DNA from 2 places in the Paenibacillus vulneris genome. Region 1 is predicted to be linked to the other one. Evidence: predicted binding sites of a transcription regulator. Region 1 holds the regulator's gene; the other holds the start of a gene.
What was found. The regulator LexA, encoded in region 1, represses DNA repair genes until DNA is damaged. The targets are predictions, from matches to a motif close to CGAACATATGTTCG.

Region 1 (9,756 bases):
GGAGACGGACCGCCGTCATATCCGCAACCGGATCAGCGAGCTGAAGCAGCAGCTGCAGGAGGTTGTACGGCACCGGACCTTGCACAGAGAGCGCCGTAAGAAGACGGGAGTTTTTCAGGTAGCTCTGGTAGGCTATACCAACGCGGGGAAATCCACGCTGTTAAAGCAGCTGACTCAAGCTGATGTATATGTGGAGAATCAGCTTTTTGCTACCTTGGACCCGACCTCACGCACTTTCGAGCTGCCGGGAGGCAAAGAAATCGTGCTGACGGATACGGTAGGGTTTATTCAAAATTTGCCGCATGATCTTGTAGCCGCATTCCGCGCGACTCTGGAAGAGGCCTGCGAAGCCGATCTGATTCTTCATGTCGTGGATGCTTCCTCGGAAATGATGGATACTCAAATGAAGGTCGTGGATCAGGTTCTAAGAGAGCTTGGCGCTCACGGCAAGGAACGGATCACCCTGTTCAACAAAGTGGATTTATGTACACCGGAACAGGTGGAGATGCTGACGACGGAAGGGGAATTTTTGCGGATTTCCGCTTACCGTGAGGAAGATTTGCAGCGGATCGGCGAGCTGATTGAAGCGCGGCTTATGGGAGAATGCAAGACGTTCCGTATCCCTGCGGAAAAAGGCGACATGATCTCTCTGGTCTATCGTGTAGGCGAAGTGCTGGAGAATGAGGTAGATGGCGGCGACATGCTGCTGCAGGTAAGAGTGAACAATAAAGAATATGATAAGCTGGGGTATTTATTGGCTGCATACGCCATGGATCAGGCACAGAATGAGGGAGAGAATTCGGAGCATGTTTAACGAACGCATTACGGCATGGATGGAGCGTGCCGAGCAGGTTATTGAAGAGAAGGTCAAAGAAATCGACCGTATTGTGGATCAAAATCAGTGGAAAGTAATTCGCGCCTTCCAAAACCATAAGGTCAGTGATTACCATTTCTCCGGTTCTACGGGGTATGGTTATAATGATCGCGGGCGCGAAGTGCTGGATTTGGTCTATGCGGAGGTGTTTGGAGCGGAGGCCGCCTTGGTGCGGCCGCATTTTGTGTCCGGGACTCATACGATAGGAACGGCGCTGTTCGGAGTTCTAAGACCGGGGGACGAGCTTCTGATGATTACGGGCCGTCCTTACGATACTCTGCATAAAGTGATTGGGAATCCTGGCGACGGGAAAGGCTCCTTGCAGGATTGGGGCATTGCATATGGTGAAGTGGCGCTTCTAGAGGACGGCTCGCCTAATTATGATGAAATCCGTACACGGGTTACAGAACAAACGAAAGTGATCGGCATTCAACGGTCCCGCGGCTATTCGTGGAGACCGTCTTTTACGGTGCAGAAAATCGGTGAGATGGTGCGTTTTGTCAAGCAGCTGAAACCGGACGTAATCGTATTCGTAGATAATTGCTATGGCGAGTTTACCGAGCTGATGGAGCCAACTCAAGTGGGTGTAGATCTGATGGCGGGCTCGTTGATCAAAAATCCCGGCGGAGGTCTTGCCGCTACGGGAGGATATATCGCCGGTAAAAGCGAATACGTAGAGCTGGCTTCCTACCGATTGACGGCTCCCGGTATTGGCGGCGAGGTTGGAGCTATGCTGGGCACGATTCGCAGTATGTACCAGGGCTTCTTTCTGGCGCCCCATTTGGTCGGACAGGCCGTGAAGGGGTCGATCTTTGCGGCAGCCGTGTTTGAACAGCTTGGTTTCACCACGCATCCTCACTGGAATGATCCTAGAACCGATTTGATTCAAGCGATTCAATTTACAAGCGACCGGCACCTGATTGCCTTCGTACAAGGGATTCAGCAGGCGGCCGCCGTGGATGCGCATGTCGTTCCGGAGCCTTGGGATATGCCAGGCTATGAGCACCCGGTCATCATGGCTGCAGGCACCTTCATTCAAGGGGGAAGCCTGGAGCTGTCCGCCGATGCGCCTATCCGCGAGCCTTATATTGCCTACATGCAGGGCGGGCTAACCTATTCCCACTGCAAGCTGGGTGTGCTTACCGCATTGCAAAATATGATAGACCGCGGCCTACTGTAATTAATGCTGACACATTTCATAAACCTAACATAACTTGACACATTTATGTAGTGAGGTTACAATGAAGCTAGGTTTTTAGATTACAGGGGTGAACAGGTCATGAGTGATGATATTCGCCGTAATATGGCGCTTTTTCCGATTGGAATCGTAATGAAATTGACCGATCTGACCGCTAGGCAGATCCGGTATTATGAACAGCATGAGCTTGTCATTCCGGCAAGAACCGGAGGCAACCAGCGGCTATATTCCTTTAATGATGTAGAGCGTTTATTGGAAATCAAGGACTTGATCGAAAAAGGGGTCAACATTGCTGGCATTAAGCAAGTGCTCCTGCCTGTCTCCAAGGATTCGGAGGAAGCAACTGTACTGAACGAACAGTCCGAAGTGAAGCGAAGAGAATTAACGGATACCCAGCTGCACCGCATGCTGAAGCAGCAGCTGTTAGGCGGCGGCAAGCGGCCGGGTCAAGTATCCTTGATCCAAGGCGAGCTATCGCGCTTCTTCAAGAAATAAAAGCTTCTCTAGAGCATGTTCTTTCGATTGTGTAAGAGTTCGTCTTACGAACATGCTCTGTTAGTTTACATAATCTCAAGGAGGAGAAATGGACCGTGACTGAGAAAACATACACAAAAGAGGATATTTTGCGCATAGCAAAGGAAGAAAACGTTCGGTTTATCCGCTTGCAATTTACCGATTTGCTGGGGACGATCAAGAATGTGGAGATTCCGGTAAGCCAGCTTGAGAAGGCATTGGACAATAAAATGATGTTCGACGGCTCCTCTATCGAAGGCTATGTTCGTATTGAGGAATCCGATATGTACCTGTATCCAGATCTAAGTACATGGGTCATTTTCCCATGGGTAACGGAAGATCGGGTCGCCCGCTTGATTTGCGATATTTATTTGCCGGATGGCCGGCCATTCCCTGGAGACCCTCGCGGTATTCTAAAGGCTGCGCTGAAGGAAGCCGAGGAAATGGGCTACACTGCTATGAATGTAGGACCTGAACCGGAATTTTTCCTGTTCAAAACCGACGATAACGGCAATCCGACCATGGAATTGAACGATCAAGGCGGATATTTTGACCTGGCTCCAATGGACCTGGGTGAAAACTGCCGCCGCGAGATCGTATTGACCTTGGAGGAAATGGGCTTTGAAATTGAAGCCTCCCACCATGAAGTGGCTCCAGGCCAGCACGAAATCGACTTTAAATATGCCGATGCTATTAAAGCGGCGGATCAGATTCAAACCTTCAAGCTGGTTGTTAAGACGGTAGCAAGACAGCATGGTTTGCACGCCAGCTTTATGCCGAAGCCGCTGTTCGGCGTCAATGGCTCGGGTATGCACTGCCATCAATCGCTGTTTAACGGCAAAAGAAATGTGTTCTACGATGAGAGCGATAGACTGGGTTTAAGTGCTGAAGCCCGACATTACATGGCAGGCATTTTGCATCACGCTCGCGCCTTTGCGGCCATCACGAATCCTACGGTGAACTCTTATAAGCGTCTTGTGCCCGGCTATGAAGCTCCTTGCTATGTAGCATGGTCCGCAAGCAACCGCAGCCCGATGATCCGTATTCCGGCTTCCCGCGGCTTAAGCACTCGCGTGGAGGTTCGTAACCCGGACCCTGCTGCCAACCCGTATTTGGCGCTAGCTGTCATGCTTAGAGCCGGTTTGGACGGCATTAAGAACAAAATGCAGCTTCCTCCTCCGACAGACCGCAACATTTATGTCATGTCCGAAGAGGAACGCGAGGAGCAGGGCATTCCTAGCCTTCCGGTTGATTTGAAGCAGGCTCTGGATGAGCTGCTTCGGGATGATGTCATCTGTGATGCCCTAGGCGATCACGCATTGGCGCATTTTGTAGAATTGAAAGAGATTGAATGGGATATTTATCGTACTCAAGTGCATGCTTGGGAGCGGGAGCAGTATTTGACGCTATACTAAGTTAAGATAAATCTCGCTGAGTATTCACTATGGCCCGGGACCTTCAGGTTCCGGGCTTTTATGATGTGCTGGCGGGCAGAGGCGATTCGCAGCAACGTGATTTCAAACCATATATTTACAAATGCAAAATAAAGTTATATACTAGTACTGAACAATCAGTACTAAATGAGGGTGAACAAATGACACGAACGAACACACCCGATGCGAGGAAACGGATTTTACAAGCCGCCGCCCGGGTATTTGCAGAGAAAAGCTTTGAAGGAGCCAGAATCGATCAAATAGCGGAGGAAGCGCATGTTCCCAAATCCTTGATTTACTACCATTTTAATAGCAAAGACCAAATACTGGAAGTGTTGTACGAGGATTTCATCCGGGAATATCGTGAGCTGCTTCAGATAGCGAAGACCGATACTCATGATTCTAAAGCAAACACTATGCAAAGCAGGCTGCAGACGATTTATAGGGAGTTTGCGGTACAAAATTCCGATGTGATCCGTATCATGTTTATCGATTCGCTCAAGAAATCCAACGAACAGCCTGTCATCTATAAAGTAGTGGAAACGATGATCCAGGCTGAGCAATCCCGGATGGGTCTTGCCGAGACAGATCAAGCGTATGATCCTGACGAAAGACGGATCGCGGAATTTTTTACGGGGATTATCCCTCTGTTCGCGTATTTATGCTATTCGGAATCGTGGATTCGTTATTTTGATATTGAGAAGAAGCGGTTTGATGAATTATTCCTTTCCATTTTCATGTCTTCACATGGAGCTTACCATAAGGATCATCAGTAATTTTTTTTAATTTATTAATACTGAATATTCAGTACTAAAATGTGGGGGGAAATGACATGAAATCATCCAGCAAGGAAACTCTAGCGGCCATTAAGCAGCATCTCAGGCAATCGTTTACCTTTACCCGAAAAACCGTAGAACAAATTCGCTCGGAGGAAAGGGAGGCAGTTCAAGCGCTGCCCAAGCTATCTGGTGTGAAGACGGAACGAGTTATGGTCGGCCATATCCAAGGGGAATGGGTTTTGGCCGGAGAGGCGGCCGAAGATGGTAATGACGCCATCTTGTACTTTCATGGAGGCGCGTTTATTTCGGGCTCATGCGATACCCATAGGGATCTGGCGGCCCGAATCTCCGAACAGAGCCGTACCCGAGTGCTTGTCATTGAGTACCGTCTTGCTCCTGAGCATCGTTATCCTGCAGCTAATGAAGATTGTTTAGCAGCCTACCGTTGGCTGATGCAGCAGGGAATACCCAGCAAGCAAATCATGCTTGGGGGAGACTCTGTCGGCGGCTGCCTGGCATTGATGACTTTATTGACTTTACGTGATGCAGGGGACCCGCTGCCGGCTGGAGCTTTCCTGCTGTCGCCCCATACGGACTTCATATACTTTGATAGTGAATCCTATATCAGCCATGCGAGCTCGGACCCGCTAGGTAGCCTGGAAAGCTCCAGGTTGTGTGCGGAGTATTATTTGGGCTCCTTATCGCCCAAGCCGCCGTTAATGTCGCCATTAAACCAGAATCTGCAAGGACTGCCTCCCTTACTTATTCAAGTAGGGGATCAAGAGGTGCTGCTCGACGAATGTACCCGATTGGCAGACAAAGCAAGGGCTTCCGGGGTTGATGTCACGTTGGAGGTTTGGGATCAGATGTGGTGCGTTTTTCAGCAATTGGCAGGCATCTTGCCGGAAGGAGAGGAGGCTATACGGCATATCGGCGGGTTCGTTACAGGCCGTTTGCATAAATAGAAGGAATATAAAAGAAGCCAAGGTACAGGTGCCGCCTGCATCTTGGCTTCCTTCCGTTATACTTGGGAATCATCTTAGTGAATGTCGCGAAATACGCCTACAACACGGCCAAGAATGGTCACATGCTTGAGTCGAAGGGGCTCCATGGTGGAATTCTCCGGCTGAAGGCGGATATGATCCTTCTCCTTGAAGAAGCGCTTGACCGTGGCTTCGTCATCCTCCGTCATGGCAACGACGATATCTCCATTATTAGCCGATTGCTGCTGGCGAACAATGACGTAGTCCCCGTTATGAATCCCTGCATCAATCATACTGTCGCCAATTACGCTGAGCATAAACACGTTATGATCTCCGACATAATGCGAAGGCAGAGGGAAGTAGTCTTCAATGTTCTCCGTAGCCGTAATAGGTACACCAGCTGTTACGCGTCCGATCAAAGGTACCCTGGAAACGGAAAGAGCGAATTGGCTTCCTTCCGTCGATGAGCCATCCGTAATTTCAATAGCGCGAGGCTTGGTAGGGTCTCTGCGGATCAGACCCTTCTTCTCCAAACGCTCCAAATGTCCGTGAACAGTCGAACTGGAGGCTAGTCCAACGGCTTCTCCAATTTCACGTACGGATGGAGGATAGCCTTTATCTTTCACTTCGTTCTTAATAAATTCCAATATCGCCAGCTGCCGATTGGATAGTTTGCTCATCAAGTATCACTCCAGTATTGGTAATAATTAACCAAATTATATCACAGAACCGGAGTTCGTACAAACATAAGTTCGAAAAATAGCATTGACACAAACAAATGTTCGCGTTATTATAAAAACAGAACAAATGTTTGGGGGTCGTGATCATGTATATGAATGAACAATTACTTACAAACTCGGTTGTCTCGGTGCAAGGAAACAGACGGAGAGGGGAAAATCCCAACGGTACCAAGAGGAGAATGAGGGGGCTGTTTGTCATTGCGTTAGTGATCCTGATAGCCAGCATTTGCCTTTCCTTTATTGGCGGGAATTCGGACGCATTTGCGGCTGACACCGGAAGCCATCTGGAGCAAACCGTCGAAGTCGTCAAAGGAGATACGCTATGGGGGATTGCGAGCAAGTACGCGGGAAAGGGACGCAATGTCCGTGACTATATGTACGAAGTGAAGAAAGTGAATGACTTGAAGTCTAATGTACTTCAAGTAGGTCAAGTCCTGGTTCTGCCTTAAGCCTTGTTGTTCTTACTTCTGTTTCGACTGCACTTGACAATCGAATCCTGTAATGTCAAAGTATAATTTGATGCATTTTTAGCTGTGCTTGAGAAAGAGCCGGAATGCGCCTGAATCAAGCCTGACATGACCAGGAGGATTACAATGAACGAAATGGAACACGATCAGTACATTAAACGGATTAATGAGTTGGCACGCAAAGCGAAATCAGTGGGGCTGACAGACGAAGAGCTCGAAGAACGCAACGAACTTAGAAAGCGTTATATTAACGCATTTAAGAGCAATTTGCGCAACCAGCTGGAGAACATCAAATTCGTTGATGATGACAACAAGCAATAATTAGGGGGACTTCATTTCATGCAGTTTGGAGCAGTGGAGCAGAGCAATATGGCATTTTCCAAGCAAGTCTTGGGTATGACGATAATACAAGATCCGGTTTATACACCGGGATATCGCACTGGCTCATGTTTCGATAACTGAATAGATGATTCCTATGTTGGATGGTTTGGTAGTATCTGCCTTCTTGATACTCCGGGTACTCCAACTTTTTGGCGTATTCATACAGTACTTTTATAAGGAGATTGAGATATGTCTCGTAAATGGGAACGGATGGTTCTTAAAAACTCTAAGAAGGTCAATAAGGCCCGGGCCAAGCAAGGCAAGCCTTTATTGAGCGAATCCTCCTCGGACGGAGCGGTTACGTTACGCGGGAGAAGCTGGTTCATGCCTTTACTGCTGGTTTGCGTCGGCATTTTCTGCTTTATCGCTTTTCGCAATAACTACCAGAACGATAGTTTGTATTGGGTGACCGGCGGGAGCTATATGGTCTTAGGTTTATTTATTTTCCTGGTACGCCGGCCCTTCCTCAAGGTCGGTAAGGACTACCTCGTTTCGCGGCGTTTTGGAGGCGATCGGCGGGTAGAGCCTGCGCAGATCCAGGAAATCGTTATTCAAAAAGACGCTGTAGCGATAGCTTTGACTACGGGCAAAAACAAATGGGTATTTACGAAATTGTTCCACCAATTTAATATGGAAGAGTTGTCGGAGCAGCTTAAGCAATTTGCGGCTCGGAATCATGTAGAGCTGAAGAACGAATAATCAATGGCTTCGACGGGAACCACTACAGATTTTATGGGGAAAAGGATGGAAGACTAGGATGAGCATTCAAGCGGTTTTATTTGATTTGGACGATACGCTGTTGTGGGATGACCGGAGCGTAAAGGAAGCTTTCCAGGCGACTTGCGAGGAAGCGGCCAAGCATTATTCTCTGGACCCTGCGGCTTTGGAGGAAGCGGTTCGTAAGGAAGCGCGTGCTTTATATGAATCTTACGAAACATTTCCATTTACGAAAATGATCGGAATTAATCCGTTTGAGGGACTCTGGGCTAATTTTACCGAAGGCGAGAACGAGAACTTCCGCAAGCTGCAGAAGCTCGCTCCGACCTACCGGACGGAATCCTGGACACGCGGACTTAAAGCATTGGGCATCGATGACCCTGAGCTGGGCTACCGCTTGGGCGAGCTGTTTCCAGCTGAGCGTCGTAACCGGCCGATTGTCTATGAAGAAACCTTTGAAGTGCTGAAGCAGTTAAAAGAGAAGTACAAGCTGCTGCTGCTCACTAACGGCTCGCCGGATTTGCAAAATGAAAAGCTGGCAGGAGTACCGGATCTGGCCCCATATTTTGACCATATCATTATTTCCGGGAATTTTGGTGAAGGAAAGCCTGCTGTCTCTATATTTAACCATGCAATGGAGCTTCTTGGGATTACAGCAGATCAAGGAGTTATGATTGGGGATAAATTGACTACAGATATTTTGGGCTCCGGACGTGTAGGCATGCGAAACATGTGGATTAACCGTCATGGAATTAGCCGTACGGATGAAATCATTCCTGCTTACGAAATCAAAAGCTTGCGTGAAATTCAGGGCATTATTCAATCTATTGGTTAATTGTTATAACGACAAAGACCCTCAGTTCGAGGGTCTTTTCTAATCATTACAGCCATTTTATAATATCGGGGTTCCCCGCAAATTGTCTGAATCGGCTTCGAACCAATACCCTACTGAGTGGGGTTATTTGGTTAGGCCTTTTGGAAGGTAGGATCGTCGAACGGATGAGCAATCCAGCCCTCAGTTTCAATAAATAAACGAACGGCTACGATTTGGCGATTGTCCATCAAGGTGAAGAAATGAGGTTTGTGCTCAGGAACGGAGATAACGTCGCCGGCTTCCAGCTCAACGTCGAAGTAGCCTACATCATCAGTGCCTTTGATAATGAAGATCCCTTTACCTGCCGTAATGGCGCGAACTTCATCTTCTGTGTGCGTGTGAACCTGCTCGAACTTTTTCAGCAATTCGTCCAGATTCGGAGTCGCATCGGAGAGTGCGATGATGTCCCAAGTCAAGTAGCCGCGGCGGCTTGCAAGGTCTTTGATCTCAGGCTCAAAAGTAGATAAGATCTCTGCCTTTTCTTCATCGCTAAGAATAAATTTTTCCTGCAGGTGGGCCGGAAGCTTGCCTGGATTCCAATGCTCATACAATACTTCTTGCTTATCCAAAAATGCTTTAACATTTTCTTCGCCGGAGATGCGTTCATTAGTGCTGCGAATGCGAATTTCTGCCATGCTCATCCCTCTTTCAAATCATAAATTAGTTCTTTACTTATTATAGTGCAATTTTTGATATCTGTCGATCGGATATTCACGATTATCCCAATAGGAATTATAAGAAATACAGATGGACACCTGTTCGGAATCCCTTTTCATTGACGAACGTTTCTGTTAAAC
Region 2 (9,756 bases), on a different contig from region 1:
TGGAGCCCATGCTGATGATGATAGGCTTTCCGGTCTTCTTAAGCTCGACCAGCTTCGAATGAATCTCATCGGAAGCCACGACCTCGCCTCCCGGACTGTTAACCCGGATGACTACCGCCTTCACGTTATCGTCCTTGCGAATTTGCTCGAGCTGCGAGATGAAGCTGCCTGCGCTAAGACCTCCCGAGAACCCGCTGCTTTTCTCCGCAATGACCCCATCGACAGTCAGCTGGACAATCTTTTCCTTGCCCTTTCCCTGCACAGTCTCCTCATTCCATTTGTTTTTCCCTGACGATCCCGTATCCGGAAACGCGGAATCGGCTTTGATGATCATAATGACAATGAATGCGGCGAACAACACGCCTAGGATCGTCCACGCCCAACCTTTTCTCCCCATCTCTCTCTACTCCCGTCGATTATGTCTCTAGTATTCTTACATGGTGCTGGACTCCAGCCCCTGAAATGCGGAATGTCTCATCCATTCTACAAGGCCGACGCCATAGTTCTGACGAATGTGCTCCACATCCTCATATCCAAGCAAGCGTCCCTCCTTAATGAGCATCGCCTTGTCAAGCAGCGGCTCCACTTCCTCCACCTCATGTGTCGTCATCACTATCGTCTGCTCCCCCATGTCGATAGAAGCAATGACACTTCGAATAATGGATTCCCGGACCAGAGGGTCAAGCCCCGACAGCGGTTCATCCATCACTACAAGCGGAACTTGGCGCGAGAGGGCCAGCACCATTTTCAGACGGGCAAGGCTGCCCTTGGACAAATGAACCAGCTTCTTGCCGAGCTCCAATTCGAATGTCTCAATCATGGAGAATGCCCTGGCAAGCCGAAAATCCGGGAAAAGCTCGTTATAAAAGCGCAGCGACTTCTCCACGGTATGCATAGGATAGAACACATCGCGATCCGGCAGGAAGGCGACTTGCCGAGCGCTTAATCTCTTAGCCTCCGACCCGTTTAAAAGCACACGCCCTGAACTGGGCCTCTGCAATCCGGTCATCAGCCGGAGAATTGTTGATTTACCGCTGCCATTGGTCCCCATGATCCCGACAATTTGTCCTCTCGGAATCGTAAAGCTGATATCCTGGATCGCCGGCCTTCCATAAAAATGCTTCCGTACTTGCTCGAACACCACAATGGGGTCTTGCCGCAGCTCCATCCCGTTACTCCTCCTTATCCGCCTTTGTCGTTTGAACTGCCGATTCGGAAGTTTCCTCCTTATCAGAAGTCTTCAAAAAGCTCTTGACGCAGGATACGATTTCCTGCCCGGTACAGCCCAGCTCCTGCATCTCTTCCGCAAACCGGGTGATGAGCTCCTCCATCAGCTGCTCCCGAATCAAGTCGATTCTCGAGCTATCCTCCGTAACATACATTCCTTGGCCTCTCCGGCTCTCTACTATACCCATTCGCTCCAGCTCCATATTCACTCTTTGCATCGTATTCGGATTCACGCCGTACTTCACCGCGAGATCGCGAACAGAAGGCATCTTCTCCCCCGGTAATACCTCCCGGCGAACAATTTGCCTGCATATACGGTGTACCAGCTGCAAATAAATCGGCTGCGTATTGGAAAATGATTCGACCACCGCTACACCTCCACTTTACGGTCCAGCAGCCAGACGGACACGAACAAGCCGATTCCAAAATGGATCCACATCCAGATATAGCTCCCCAGGGAAGCGTCATATTCTACCGTAATTTGCCCTGTCTGAAATATGAACCGGAATACGGAGGTTTGCTCGAATAACCCCTCTATACCGATTACAGCTCCAATCAGACCGATCGCTATTGGCCATCTCCATGGACCGAACTGGCTGGTTAAGGAGGCCGCAGTCAAATAGATCAACACCAGCAGGATGGCCAGGCCAACGGAGTTGGAGAGAAATTCCAGTAGGTCAGCAAGATGCGCCCCCTGCAAGAACCCTGTTATTCGATGGAACTCTTCAGCCAGATACGGCTGACTGACGCTAATGCTTTCCCCTCCAGCCTCCAAACGATAGGTAAAGCAGAACATCCCGGCCGATACCAAGAGCCCCATGGCGAACTCCAGTACACTTGCGGCATATTTGGCGCTAAGCAGCTTCCATCCCGGAACGGGCAGCTGCAGCCACAAAGGTCTAAGCTCCCATTCCTTCTTCAAGCTCATGAGCATATATAAGGACGGGGCAAAAAAATGAAGATAGATGATCATCAGCCATAAGCTGCTCATTGCGCCCGACTGAAACCGATAAGACAAAAAAATGGACGCCCCTCCAAGGACCAGCACGATCAGCAAATAAATCCATAATGGACCGGACCATTTTGCCCCGAAGGCCAATTCCTTTTTGAACAAAACCCACCAAACCTTCAAAGAGCAGCCTCCTTTAAAAAAGGTAAAATCATCCACAAAAGTGTACTAACGAAATAGTACACTAGTATGCCATTGGTGTCAATCCTGTTTTCACCTGTTCTTCTGGCCCCTCGAAGGAAGCCTCTCACCTCTACCGTTTATGTAAACACAATAAAAATACCCTATGCCGCCATCAAAATCAGCGGAAACATAGGGTATTCAGCACAACTATTTATTCATCTTCGTCATCGTCTTCGAATCGGGCATCCCGGCTTGCGTCAGCCTTGCTTGCCAAGTAAGCCTCCGTATCCCGGTCGCGCTGGCGGGATTTCTCCTTCAGACGCTCGATAGCGGGAAGAATTAACGTATCGATTTCTTTTTGCACGGTATAGACCAGATCGTAACGGTTCTGGGTTTCAAGAAAATGACCGACTTCCATGAGAGCATTGTAACGGTCCAGCTCTTCCCGAGTCAGCAAACCGCGTACTTGTACGCTGCAATGTCTCATGAGTTAGAATCGACCTTTCTTCAATACTAATGGAATGCCGCCAATAATATACAGGTAGCGCAAATCAACGATCTTTTTCATTACTGCTGCCGTACCGCCTTTAATTTTGCGCGAGCCTACGATACCGATAGCCTCGCCGCGTCCCAGGGATGCAACCGTTCCTTTGCTTTGGTAGACAAAGTTTTTGAGCTGCTCGCCCCGGATGGAAGCCACCAGATTATGCGCGCACACGTCCGCTTGCTGCATGGAAATTTGCGCCGTAGGAGGATAAGGACGTCCTTCCGGATTCATCACAATCGAACAGTCGCCTAAAACATAGATATGGTCGTAGCCCGGAGCACGGAGATAGTCATCGACCTTAATGCGTCCCCGCATTGTCTCAAAGCCGGCTTCCTCAAGCATGTGATTGCCGCGAACGCCTCCTGTCCATACTACGGTCGCCGATTTGATCTCTTCGCCGGTAGCAAGCAGAACTCCCTCTGGCGTACATTCTTTGATGGCTGTGGCAATTTTGAAGGTTACTCCCTTGTTCTCAAGCACATTCATCGCATATTCTACCAGCTCGGGATCAAACCCCGGAAGCGCGGTAGGCGCTGCCTCAATGTTATAAATTTTGACCAGAGCCGGGTCCACGTCGAACTCCTTGCAGAGCTTCGGAAGACGGTCTGCGAGCTCGCCTACGAATTCGATGCCGGTAAACCCTGCGCCGCCGACTACAAAGGTCAAGTAGTCCGTACGGGAAGGCTCCCGCTTGAACTTCGCAAACTGGTATTCGATATGTTCACGGATAAAACGAACGCTGTTAATGCTGCGAATGCTAAGCGCATATTCTTTCAATCCCGGGATACCGAATGTCTCCGGCTCTCCGCCCAGACCGATAACCAGGTAATCATAAGACAGCGTTCCTTCTTCCAAAATAACCTTCTTATCATGCGGTCGGATTTGTACGACGGTCGATTTGACGAAATCGATTTTGAACTCATCAATCAGCTTAAGTATATTGACCCGCGCGTTTTCCGGGTTATCCGTTCCTGCCGCCGGCATATGCAGGTGGGTCGTAATGTAATGGTAGTCATGTTTGTTCACCAGCGTAACATCCGCTTCGTTGTAGTTCAATTCCTTCTGTAAACGAATAGCCGTTACAATGCCGCCGTATCCCGCTCCCAAAATGACTATTCTTGGTATTCGACTCATGGTTTAATCCCTTCCATCACGTTATTTTCTATATTGTATGATAGTACAAAAACGTTTGTGAAAAATTACACAAAGTTATTTAAAAATCGGATTCAAGCCCATCGATTTTAATGAAATCTTTAAAAATAAAAAACATTTTTGTTCTTTATTTGCAGTCAGCTTATAATCAGTTCTCATGACATAATATAATTTATATGACTAAATAGCAAGTATTATTTTGCTTCCTCCCGCCGGAATAAATCGAGACAGTGCAAGGAGTTTGCCCCTTTGACCCGCTTGTTTTACATGCTCAAACTTACGTTTTTGCCAACCCGTATTTTTCCGATATGGATGGAACGGTTGTCTTTTTCATCTATCATTCCATCCTTGGTGATCAAGTCCCGGAGGTGTTAACGAGCAATGCCAAATGAAGTTGTCGATATTCTCATCGTTGGCGGCGGTCCGGCCGGTATGTTTGCCGCATTCTACGGCGGCATGCGCCAGGCATCGGTCAAAATTATTGAAAGCATGCCTCAATTGGGCGGCCAGCTGGCCGCTCTGTACCCGGAAAAGCATATCTACGACGTGGCCGGATTTCCTAAAGTGACCGCCATGGAGCTGGTCCATAATCTGGAGCAGCAAATGAAGCATTTTCCCGTCGATATTTTATTGGAGGAAAAAGTGCTGAAGGTAGAGAAGAAGGACGAGCGCTTGTTTGAAGTAACCACCGACAAAGGCGTTCATCATTCCAAAACCGTCATTATTACCGGAGGCGTCGGCGCCTTCGAGCCAAGGCGTCTAGAGCTGCCTGAAGCCGGGAGGTATGAGAAGAAGAACCTCCACTACTTCGTCAACGACCTCAGCAGGTTCGCCGGCCGGAAGGTGCTCATCAGCGGAGGCGGCGATTCCGCCGTCGACTGGGCGCTCATGCTGGAGCCGATCGCAGAGAAAGTAACCTTGATTCACCGCCGGGACAGATTCCGCGCCCATGAGCACAGCGTGGAGAATTTGATGAACTCCAGGGTTGAGGTGCTCACGCCCAAAGAAATTTCAGCTCTTCACGGCGAAGATTCTATCACGAAGGCTACGCTTAAGGATTGCAAATCTGGGGAAACATTCGACGTGGATGTGGATGCGGTGATCGTGAGCTTCGGCTTTATTTCCTCTCTCGGACCGATTGCCGACTGGGGCTTCGACATCGATAACGGCTCTATCGTCGTTGATTCCCGAATGGAAACAAGTATTCCGGGGATTTTCGCAGCCGGCGACATTACGACCTACCCCGGGAAGCTCAAGCTCATTGCCGTAGGCTTTGGCGAAGCCCCGACGGCTATTAACAATGCGAAGGTATACATTGATCCGAAAGCCAAATTGTCCCCCGGCCACAGCAGCAGCATGAAAATGTAACCCGCGGCATCATTAAGCATGCAAGACGCTTCTTTGTTGATACTTCAACATATAGAAGCGTCTTTTTTTCTGCTGGAACCGTTTCGGCTGGCTGGAGCAGTAACTTTGTCGAGCCCAGGGATCCCCCCTTACCTTCCGTATACTAATCCACGTTCATGTAACCTCTTACATTACGGAAGCGGTTTCCTTATAATTTGGGTAGATATTATCTTCCTATACATAACCATTCCCATTTGGAGGCTCAATCCCTATGAAGACTAGACAGATACCCGGAACGGCATTGTTTCCTTCCGTCATTTGCTTGGGAACGTCCGGCTTTGGAGAATCGATTACGCTTGAGGAATCCTTTGCCCTGATGGACCGCTTCCTTTCCCATGGCGGCAGCTTTCTGGATACGGCTAAGGTATACAGCGACTGGGTTCCCGGGGAAAGAAGCCGGAGCGAGAAGGCGATAGGTCAATGGATGAAGCTGCGCGGCAGCCGCTGTCAGGTGATTCTGGCGACCAAAGGCGCTCATCCTGACCTGGACACTATGCATATCCCTCGTTTGACCGAGGAGGATATCCGTCATGATCTGGAGCAAAGCCTGCTGAATTTGCAGACCGATTATATCGATCTGTACTGGCTTCACCGGGATGATCCGAGCCGGCCGGTCGAAGAAATAATAGACATGCTGAATGAGTATGTCAGCCAAGGGAAAATCCGGTATTTCGGCTGCTCTAACTGGAGGTCGGAGCGCATTGAGGCCGCTCGTCAGTATGCCGAAGCCAAAGGCTTGCAGAGCTTCGCAGCCAGCCAAATCAAATGGAGCCTGGCGTCCTACCCGCAGGGCAACGATCCCACCATGGTCTCGATGGATGAGAAAGAGCTTGCCTATTATGAGCGCACAGGCCTGCCCGTTATTCCTTATAACGCGCAGGCGAACGGCTTTTTCAGCGGCCGCTATACGGTGGATCAGCTGCAGGAGCCAACCCCGGATAACCGAAAAGTATGGAAGCTGTGTAACGAGGACAATCTCCGTAAGCTTAAAGCGGTCGAGACCCTAGCGGAACGGCTGCACCTGTCTATGAGCCAAGTGGCTCTAGGGTATCTCCTTGCCCACCCTTTTCCCGTGTTCCCGATATCCGGCTGCAGAACCCTAGACCAGTTGAATGATACTTGCGCCGCAGGGGATGTGTTGTTGAACCAGGATGCCTTTCAAGAGTTGAAAAGAATCGGCAGATTTCGCCAATAGATGCTTTGCCGGCTTCGGAATTTATCAAAAAAAGAGCCAAGGTCAATTGACCTTGGCTTCGCTATAATAGTATTCCAAATTAAGCTGACGACGTCTGATCTCTTCTAACAACAATTCGACAAATTCCTGCTCCAACTTGAGGTTCAAAGCCTTGAAGTACGAATCGATTAAAATCTCATTGCTCATCAATCTCATTTAGATCACCTAACTTCGCTTAAAGTAAAATTATAGTAACATGTCCAGAAAAATAGAACAAGCGTTCTGTTATCCACAGCTTTTTGTGCATAACCTGTGCGTACGCTGTTAATAAGTGTAATTTTTTGTATGTTTATGGGGTGAATAATGTGGACAAGGTTATACACAGGTTATCCGCCCTCGGCCTGATAAAAAAAATTAATTAAAAAACAAAAAAAGCAGTCTTTCCTTATCAGAAAGACTGCCCTCTTCTATGCTGCATCATTCATTATGCTAGCGCATTTCCGGCATGACCCCAAGGAAGCTCTATCATTAGCTTTCTATTTTGCATACTAATAAACTCCAATTGAGGGTCAACCACAATATAAGGATCGGTCACATCCCGTACGTCATTCCAGTAGCATTGAACGCTCTTCCCAGACTCCGCTCCTCTATTCATCTTGCAGCCGCTGCAATAATCCGTAATCTGAGATTCATTCAATCTCACAATTTTATTGCGCAGGCAGCAATACACGTTTCCCGTCGTATTGGCTAGATTAATATGATTGATATGGGTCATCCGCATCTCCCTATTCCTGATGGATTTCAATAGTATTTATATCTGTTACGTTGGATTATAAAGGATCTTTTCTAAAAAGGTGCTCGAAATTTGAAGTCAAAAACTAAAAATTTTGTATTGTTTTCTGCAACGCTCCAAAGCATGACCGGAACTCCGTTCATAAGGGAAAAAGCGACTCCTTCCGCATGCCAGCAACCCGATTCGTATCGGGAAATGCCGGTGCCAGATCATCCGTAATAATCACCATATCAAGCACATCCTCCAACGGAATCCAGGAGTACTCCTCGTTATTCTCGATACGGATCGTTCTATGTACTTTGTCGAGCTCGGTTATAATGCCGCGAAACGACTGTTCTTCATACTCGCTCCATACTGTAATGATCGTTTCCCTCTCCGTAAAAATAGCAACCGCGAGCGTGCGTATGAGCGCTTCCATAGCTTGTTCGTCTTTCTCGGGCCGCGGTCTTGTATCTGTTTTCTTTATGTATGTAGTCTCAACGGGCTTGAGGGATAGATGCTTTGCTTCCATGACTTCACCTCTAAATAAGAACATTTGTTCCTATATTATAGAGAAGTTTAGCTCCAAATGCAAATCCAAACTCATTTATAGAAAAAAAAGCACCCTTAACGAACAAAACCGTTAGGAGCGCCTAGTTTCTGCTATTAAAAATTCCCACCACCAATAAAAGAAGCAGATGGTTTAAACTAATATAAGGTGATGCCAGCATTATTAGGAGGATGCATGAATAAAGCAGTATTCTTGGATCGTGACGGTGTTCTTAATAAATGTATGTCAGATAGAGTCAAAAAACCTAAGGATGGCACGGGACCAGTTTCAATACCATTCTCCTTTAGCAATTAAGAAAACTTTACCGCCTACTTTGATTTGGATGGAATCTAAAAGCTGTTTAGCTTGAACAGTTAATATGGATGGGCGCCCCATTTGAAACCCCTGCTCAACTCGATAATTAATATTATTGCTTTCAAATAAATTATGTGAAATTATGTAGCCCGCCAAATTCCCATTAGCACTACCAGTAGCAGGGTCTTCTAAAAACCCCGTATCATTCATAAATACCCTTACATTCAAATCATTTTCTTTATGAATGGCTTCATGTGCAAAAACAAGAAGATTAGCCTTTATCACGTCATTTATGAAATTTTGAAAATGAGTATGGTTAATTTTACAACGGTTTACAGCATCCAACGAACGAAGAGGAACGATTACAGCTGGTAGCCCAGTTGAAACAATTTGAATGGGGAAGCGCGAATCAATATCCTCTTTCGAAATCTGTAAAATGTCAGCGACTTTATCAACCTCGGAGATAATCCTTCCAAAAGAGGGTTGATTTTGCTTCATTATAAGTTGTTCACCTTCGAAATTTACCGGTATTTGTCCAACTTGAAGGTTTAAGATTACTTGATTACTTTCGTTATTTTCTAATTGCTTTTGAATAACAAAAGCTGTTCCTAATGTTGGATGACCAGCAAAAGGGATTTCTATATCAGGAGTAAATATCCGAACATCGTACCCTCCATTGCTGTGCCTATCGGATAAAATAAATGTTGTTTCGCTAAAATTCATCTCTCTTGCGATCTTTTGCATTTCTTCTGTTGATAAAGGTTTATCAGGAATAAAGACAGCCAATTGATTGCCTTCGTATTTTTGTTCTGCGAATACATCAACTATAAAAAAATCCATAAAGAAATCCTCCTAAAAGTAATTTGATAATTGATAATGAAAAATAGTACACCCATGTTACTAGTTTAATGGTCTCAATTAATTGTCCACTATAATTTTAGTGTACCTTCGATACAAATTACGGCATGACCTCCGATTAAAATTTTTTCGTTATCCAGAAATTGCTTTTGCATCGTCTATTCTCCTAAAAATCGATTGGTATTATCTTATCACCCATCAAAAAACCACACAATAAAATAATTGTGTGGCGAACAATTTATTGAAGTGATCTTAAAAGTTGTTGTAATATCATTAAGCCTTTCTCTAATTCTTCAACCGTTTTTGGAGCACAAATGGATAGACGAACTGCTTTTTCAGGAATGCTGTTCCCAACCGTAAATCGCTCGGCAGCATATACCTGGATACCATGTTCTAAGGCAAGAGCTTCAAAATCTGCTCCGGTCATATTGTTTGGCAGCTGTAACCAGCGAAAAATACCTGTTCCACCTCCATGACAAACATAGTCTGATAAGAATTTACTTACTAATTGGTTTCGATACATTGTGCTTTTTCGGTTGCTTTCAATTATCGCATCGAGATTATTGGAAACAATGAGTCGGGCAGCAAGTTCTGCTAACAATGGCGAAACGGAAATATTCAA

Region 2: ABEA66_RS19750 (YolD-like family protein) is a predicted target of LexA. The motif match lies at 7,961-7,974, and genes of this name have one in related genera.

The regions. Positions count from the first base shown of each region.
Region 1 is NZ_BAABJG010000026.1:6,361-16,116, reverse strand. It holds gene hflX (GTPase HflX) at 1-814, shown strand, start outside; gene ABEA66_RS22410 (methionine gamma-lyase family protein) at 807-2,054, shown strand; gene ABEA66_RS22405 (MerR family transcriptional regulator) at 2,154-2,567, shown strand; gene glnA (type I glutamate--ammonia ligase) at 2,663-4,000, shown strand; gene ABEA66_RS22395 (TetR/AcrR family transcriptional regulator) at 4,180-4,794, shown strand; gene ABEA66_RS22390 (alpha/beta hydrolase) at 4,851-5,762, shown strand; gene lexA (transcriptional repressor LexA) at 5,837-6,460, opposite strand; gene ABEA66_RS22380 (LysM peptidoglycan-binding domain-containing protein) at 6,607-6,969, shown strand; gene ABEA66_RS22375 (DUF896 domain-containing protein) at 7,123-7,308, shown strand; gene ABEA66_RS22370 (hypothetical protein) at 7,558-8,067, shown strand; gene ABEA66_RS22365 (HAD family hydrolase) at 8,126-8,920, shown strand; gene ABEA66_RS22360 (1,2-dihydroxy-3-keto-5-methylthiopentene dioxygenase) at 9,052-9,594, opposite strand.
Region 2 is NZ_BAABJG010000021.1:304,900-314,655, forward strand. It holds gene sppA (signal peptide peptidase SppA) at 1-397, opposite strand, end outside; gene ABEA66_RS19705 (ATP-binding cassette domain-containing protein) at 434-1,168, opposite strand; gene ABEA66_RS19710 (GntR family transcriptional regulator) at 1,173-1,595, opposite strand; gene ABEA66_RS19715 (hypothetical protein) at 1,598-2,359, opposite strand; gene ABEA66_RS19720 (hypothetical protein) at 2,571-2,846, opposite strand; gene ABEA66_RS19725 (NAD(P)/FAD-dependent oxidoreductase) at 2,850-4,040, opposite strand; gene ABEA66_RS19730 (NAD(P)/FAD-dependent oxidoreductase) at 4,440-5,426, shown strand; gene ABEA66_RS19735 (aldo/keto reductase) at 5,677-6,660, shown strand; gene sda (sporulation histidine kinase inhibitor Sda) at 6,703-6,855, opposite strand; gene ABEA66_RS19745 (hypothetical protein) at 7,124-7,414, opposite strand; gene ABEA66_RS19750 (YolD-like family protein) at 7,572-7,943, opposite strand; gene ABEA66_RS19755 (PhzF family phenazine biosynthesis protein) at 8,250-9,116, opposite strand; gene ABEA66_RS19760 (aminotransferase-like domain-containing protein) at 9,373-9,756, opposite strand, start outside.